Myxococcus xanthus: one gene and its partner. Each later gene encodes a partner of the first gene's protein in a complex. Links are inferred from orthologs where the notes say so. Each region holds a gene or a part of one and is shown on either strand. Other genes may lie near its edges.

Region 1 (3,080 bases):
CGCCGCATGGGCGCACCGCGAGCGGTGGTGGACGCCGACGCCGTGTCACGCCTGCCACGTTGCTTTGGTGGCGGGCTCGCGCCGTGACGCTTCCGACAAGTTGATGGAAGCAAAGTGTCACGGGCCCCGGACAGGCCCGACACATGGCGTCGCTATATGCGCGTCCAGTCATGTTCGAGACCTTCGACAGCGGCCCGGACGTCCAATCGGCGCGGCGGTTCGCGCTCTCCACTACGGCGTCCGTCGCCGTGTTCGCGCTGATGGGCATCGCCGCCATCACCGCGGCCGGCAAGGTGACGGAAGTCATCAAAGAGAAGAAGGGCACGGACGTGGTGTTCCGTCCGCCGCCCCCTCCTCCGCCACCACCCGTGGTTGAGGCGAAGCCGCCGCCTCCGCCCCCGCCTCCTCCCAAGCCGAAGCTGGCGCCCAGGCCCGCTCCGCCCGCAGCCGCGAAGGCGCCCCCGCCGGCCGCGCCCACCGTGGCGCCCGCGCCCATCGTCGTCCCCAAGGAAGTACCGCTGGAGAAGCCGCCCGAGGCCGCGACGGAGACGGTGGCCGCCGCGCCCATCGCCGTGGGTGGCACCGGCGCGCTCGTTCCCGGTGGCGTGGTGGGCGGCGTCCCTGGCGGTGACACGCTCGCCGGCGGTGGCGGCCGCGTCGCGCCCATCAACCTTCCGGAGTCCGGCACGCCGCCGGAGCCCCTCTCCTCCAACCTCACGCCGGAATACCCCTCCGAGGCCCGCTCCAAGGGCCTGGAAGGCATGGTCATCCTCAAGGGCGTGGTGGGCGTGGATGGCCGCGTCAGCCAGCTGAAGGTGATGCGCGGCGACGAGCCCTTCGCCAGCGCGGCCATGGCCGCCGCGAAGACGTGGCGCTTCAAGCCCGCAGTCGTCGGCGGTCAGCCCACGGCGGTGTTCCGCATCTTCAAGGTTCCGTTCCGTCTCAAGTCGTAAGCCGAAAAGGCCTCACCCGCACCTGCCCCCCAGGAGCAACCCGTCATGAATTTCAATCTCAGGGACATCTACAACCACATGGGTGTGTTCGCGCTGGGCATCGCGTGGACCCTCATCCTCTTCGCCGTCGCGTCCCTCGCGGTGTTCTTCGAACGCCTCTTCGTCTTCTTCCGCTCGCGCTCCATCTCCAAGCGCTTCGCGTCCCGCGCCGGTCCGCTCCTCACCCAGCACCAGCACGAAGCGCTGGTGAAGGAGGCGGAGGCCACCAAGGGCAGCCACCTGGCCATGCTGCTGGGCGGAGGCATGAAGCACTTCCTGGCCAGGTCCCGCGTGCCCGCCGGCAAGCTGGGCCCGGTGGAGCTCACGCGCCGTGAGCTGGTGCGCATCAACGAGCGCGTCAGCGCGGACGTGCGCCGCGGCATGTCCGTGCTCGCCACCGTCGGCTCGGTGGCGCCCTTCGTCGGTCTGCTTGGCACGGTGGTGGGCATCATCGAGGCCTTCGCCGGCATCGCCAAGGAAGGCTCCGGCGGCCTGGGCGCGGTGTCCGCCGGTATCGCCGAGGCGCTCGTCGTCACGGCCCTGGGTCTGCTCGTCGCCATCCCCGCGGTGCTGATGTTCAACTTCCTCTCCACTCGCGCCGACTCGCTCCAGCTCTCCCTGGACGCCGCGCGGAGCGAGTTCATGGACTACCTGGAGGACCTGGGGCCGCAGAAGCCCGCCGCCGTCAACGGCGCGGCGGTGGCCACGGGCCCGGAGCTGGCTGCTCGCAAGGAGTCCCGCGATGTCCACCCCGCGTAGGAGCCTGACGCCGGAGATGAACGTGACGCCCCTGGTGGACGTGGTGCTCGTCCTCCTCATCATCTTCATGGTCGTCACGCCCCAGATTGAGTCCGGCGCCGCGGTGGAGCTGCCCACCGCGACGAACCCGGACAAGGAGAACAAGGAGCTGACGCCCACCACGGTGAGCCTGTCCGCGACCGGGGCCTTCTTCCTGGACCGCAAGGAGCTCAAGCGCGACGCGCTCATGGCCGAGCTGAAGGCCGTGCGCGCGAAGGACCCGGACTCGCCCGTGGTGCTCAAGGCCGACCGGGGCGTGCGCTACTCCGAGGTGCGCGGCCTCTTCAAGGCGATGCAGGAGCTGGGCTTCCCCGGCATCAACCTGCAGGTCGTCGACAAACAGAAGAAATAGGAGCGCACGCCATGGCATTCGACCTCGGAGGCGGAAAGGGCGGCATCCGCCCGGCGATGAACGTGACGCCCCTGGTGGACGTGGTGCTCGTCCTCCTCATCATCTTCATGGTCGTCACCCCGCTGATGACGAAGCAGATGTGGATGACGGTGCCCGCCAAGGGCGATGACCAGGAGGCCCCTCCGCCTCCTCCCGATGCACGGCCACCGGTGGTCCTCACGGTGGACAAGTCCGGCGTGCTGCGAATCAACCGGGAAGAAGTGCCCCGCGACCAGGTCGTGGCCCGGCTCCAGCGCATGCTCAACGCGCGCCCGGACAAGATTGTGTTCTTCGACGCCAGTGATGATGTGCCGTACGGCGCCGCAATGGACGTGCTGGACCTCGCGCGAGGCGGGGACATCACTGTCGGCGTGCTGCCGGACAAGCTCGCGGATTGATGCAGTGCCGCGGCGGACCGTGACACCAAGTTTGCGGTCCGCCGCCTGAATCGTCACAGCCCCTTCATCCAGATGCCATGCGTGTCGCGTTCTCTACGCGCACCTCGGCAAGGAGTGTCGTGTTGTCTCGCACTGCCCCCTTGCGCGCCATTTTGGCTGCGCTTGTCATGACAGCTACGCCCGTGTTCGCACAGGCGCCCGGCGTTCCGGGCTCGGCTCCCGCTCCCGCGGTCGACCCCGTCACGCAACCTCTTCCCCCATCCGAGGAAACCCAAGCGTCGCAGCCGAAGGACACCACGACGCAGCCGTCTGGGATTGCCGCGCAGCCCACCGCGGCTGATCCTTCCGCGCAGCAGTCGGGCACCGTGACGCCGCCGACGGCCGCGCACCCCGGCACCGAGACCGCGCCGACCGCGCAGCAGCCGAGCGTCACGCCATCGCCCACCGCGCAGCAGCCCGGCACCGAGGCGTTGCCGACGGCGCAGCAGCCCGGCACCGAAG
Region 2 (3,068 bases), 1.4 Mb from region 1 along the record:
CTCCGAGTTCGGCTGCGCCTGGGGCTTGACCCACTGTCGTTGCTTGCGGCCGGCCATTACTTCTTCTCCTCGACGCCCAGGGAGATCTGCTTGGCCTTGGACTTGCGGGCCACGTCCAGCACCTTGCGCACGTCACCGACGCTGAGCGCGTTGTCGCCCTTGAGCAGGATCTTCTTGCCTGGATCCTTCAACATCTCCTCGGTGAGCTTCTCCTGGAGCCCCTTCTCATCCACCTGGTCATTCTCCACGAACACCTTCTTGTCCGGGGTGATGGAGAGGATGAGCGGGTCGGCTTCCTTCCCTTTTCCTTCCTTCTCGATCTCGGTGGCCTTCGGGAGCTCCACGGACTTGCCACGCTGGAGCATCGGGGTGACGACCATGAAGATGATGAGGAGCACGAGCACCACGTCGACCAGCGGCGTGACGTTGATGTCGCTCTTGACGCCCCCCTTGGGGCCTGCTGACATTCCCATGTCTTTACCTGTTTCCTGGTAAGGAGGTGCCCGCCTTCACGGTGGGCCTCCAGCTCCCCGAAGAAGAGCTGGAGACAGAGTCACCGTGAAGGGCATCGGGTCGTCCCCGGCTCGCCCGGGACGTCTCAGGCGGCGTTCGAGGAGTGCGCGCCACCACCCAGGTGGCGGGCAACCACGTCCAGGAACTCGTTGGACGACTCGGAGATGTCCACCGAGCGCGCGTCCACCCAGCCCTGCAGGAAGTTGTACGCCATCACCGCGGGGATGGCCACGAGCAGACCGAAGGCCGTGGTGATGAGCGCCTCGGCGATACCGGCGGAGATGGTGCCGAGACCGCCGGAGCCCGCCTGCGCCATCAGCTGGAAGGCGTTGACGATACCCATCGTGGTGCCGAGCAGACCGACGAACGGCGCCGTGGAGCCGACCGTGGCCAGCAGGCCCAGACCGCGCTTCATGCTCTGGACCTCACGCTGCGCCTGACGCTCCAGCGCGCGCGCCACCGACTCCACCGCCACGTCCTTGTTGTTCGGGCTGATCCGGTACGCCGTCAGTCCGGAGTTGATCACCCGGCCCAGGTGGCCCACGTCCTTGCCCAGGTTGGTGTTGGCGGCCGTGTTCAGGTCGCCTTTGGCCAGGATGGCACCCATCTTCGCGGCGAAGTTGCGGCTGTCGGACCGCGTCTTGCGGAAGACGATCATGCGCTCCGCCATCACGACCAGCGAGGCGATGGACATGATGCCCAAGGTGAAGATGATCATTCGGGCGAAGAGGCCCGTGTGCGCCCAGATTTCTGCGAGAGTGAATTGCATGGTTGGGTTGAGCGCTCCTCCTCACGAGCGCGGGGTAGTCGGCAATACGCCTCTAAACGACGCGCCCTGACTCAGCGCGGCAGCTTGAAGTTCAGGGTGAAGGTGTAGTCCACCTGCACAGGACGGCCCTGGAACGTGACCGGCTTGTAGCGCGACGATGCCAGCGCGTCCAGGACGGCCCGGTCCATGTGGGGCAGGGGCTTGATGATCCGGCAGTTCTCCACTCGACCTTCCACGGTGACGATGCACTTCACGATCATCGTTCCCTGGACGCGAGCCTCGAGCGCCTCACGAGAGTACTCGGGCTGAGGACCGGAAAGCTTCTCTGGACGCGTCATGCCCGCGCCGAACGGAAGCACGTCGGTTCCCGTCCCGCCCAACTGGCCGCCGACCACGCCGCCAATCACACCACCGACCACGCCACCGACGACGCCGCCGACCACGCCACCCTCCACGCCGCCCTCGACGACTTCTTCGCTCGCCTCTTCTTCAGCGGGAGGCTCGTCGGAGGGCTCCACTTCCTTCGGGACCTCCTTCGGAATCTCCTTCGGCTGGACGATGGCGTCCGGCTTCTTGGGCTTCTTCGGCTCCGTCTTCGGCTTGCTCGAAGAGGCAGGAGGAGGCGGAGGCGGAGGGGGCGGCGGAGGCGGTGCCATGGTCGCCTTCAGCGTGACCTCAATCTCCTTCTCCTCTTCGACGGGCGGCCGCGTCGACAGCCAGACGGCGAGGCCGAACAGCGCCACATGGAGGATAACCGAGACAGTAGCCCCGACGCCGAATCGCGACTTGGGCCCCTGACCACGGTCAAGGACTGAATCGAACATGCACTAGACTCCTCTTCACCAATGGACACCCATCGGCGACGCTCCGCCCGGATGAAAGGGCGCGCTACCATACAGAAACGCGTTCCGGGTTCAAGCAAGCATGGTCGACGGTTGTGGCGTGATCGGGCAATTGCCCCACTGGTTACCAAAAAGCAACGGTCTATTGACAACTGCTCGACCTCGGATATTTTCCCGGGTCATTTTCACTTGCAGCCCACCTTGGAGGGGTCTGGTATGCACTTGAACCGAGTGCTCCGGGAAACCGGAGTTGTTGTCGCCGCAGGTCTGCTGTACGGATCCGCGGCTTTCGCACAGTCGAGCACGATCATCGGTACGGTGATCGACGCTCAGAGTCGGCAGCCTGCCGCTGACGTCGTTGTGACCGCCACCTCGCCCAACCTTCAGGGTGAGCAGACGGTCGTCACCGACGCGCAGGGTAACTACCGCATCCCCCAGTTGCCCCCCGGCGACTATACCCTGCGGTTCGAGAAGGAGCAGTTCAAGCCGTACGCTCGTTCGGCCATCCAGCTGCGCCTCAACCGCACCATCCGTGTCAACGTGGAGCTGCTCCCCGAGGCGCTCGGTGAGGTGGTGGAGATCGTCGGCGCGCCCCCGACCATCGACGTGGGTTCCACGACGATGGGCGTGAACGTCGATCAGGAGTTCATCAAGCGCATCGCCGTTGCGCGTCCGGGTGGTAAGGGCGGCGCAACCCGCTCCTTCGAGTCCCTGGCCGAGCTCGCGCCTGGCGCCCAGAACGACAACTACGGCGTGTCCATCAACGGCTCGACCTCGCCTGAGAACGGCTACGTGGTGGACGGCCTGTCCACGAACGACCCGGCCTTCGGCGTGAACGCCAGCCCGTTGAGCATCGAGTTCGTGCAGGACGTGAACATCATCACCGGCGGTTACATGCCGGAGTTCGGCCGGTCCACCGGCGGCGTCATCAACGCGGTCACCCG

The links.
Region 2: the proteins of BHS09_RS01355 (region 1) and BHS09_RS07290 are in contact, whole or in part, in a cryo-EM structure (PDB 9DDO), measured with the Escherichia coli proteins. The link is inferred for Myxococcus xanthus from one-to-one orthologs.

Annotation. Positions count from the first base shown.
Region 1 is NZ_CP017174.1:324,004-327,083, reverse strand. Bases 107-2,874 are described here. They hold BHS09_RS01355 (MotA/TolQ/ExbB proton channel family protein), read left to right. Parts: upstream 107-998; coding sequence 999-1,751; downstream 1,752-2,874. Other genes in these bases: BHS09_RS01340 (TonB-dependent receptor), read left to right, coding at 2,657-2,874; BHS09_RS01345 (ExbD/TolR family protein), read left to right, coding at 2,154-2,579; BHS09_RS01350 (ExbD/TolR family protein), read left to right, coding at 1,735-2,142; BHS09_RS01360 (energy transducer TonB), read left to right, coding at 171-953. Also shown: BHS09_RS01365 (glycosyltransferase family 87 protein), read left to right, coding at 1-87; more of BHS09_RS01340, read left to right, coding at 2,875-3,080. UniProt on the Escherichia coli protein: Involved in the TonB-dependent energy-dependent transport of various receptor-bound substrates. Protects ExbD from proteolytic degradation and functionally stabilizes TonB.
Region 2 is NZ_CP017174.1:1,714,421-1,717,488, forward strand. The notes cover bases 231-2,986. They hold BHS09_RS07290 (energy transducer TonB), read right to left. Parts: upstream 2,107-2,986; coding sequence 1,354-2,106; downstream 231-1,353. Other genes in these bases: BHS09_RS07280 (ExbD/TolR family protein), read right to left, coding at 231-473; BHS09_RS07285 (MotA/TolQ/ExbB proton channel family protein), read right to left, coding at 599-1,282; BHS09_RS07295 (TonB-dependent receptor domain-containing protein), read left to right, coding at 2,341-2,986. Also shown: BHS09_RS07275 (ExbD/TolR family protein), read right to left, coding at 1-57; more of BHS09_RS07280, read right to left, coding at 57-230; more of BHS09_RS07295, read left to right, coding at 2,987-3,068. UniProt on the Escherichia coli protein: Interacts with outer membrane receptor proteins that carry out high-affinity binding and energy dependent uptake into the periplasmic space of specific substrates such as cobalamin, and various iron compounds (such as iron dicitrate, enterochelin, aerobactin, etc.).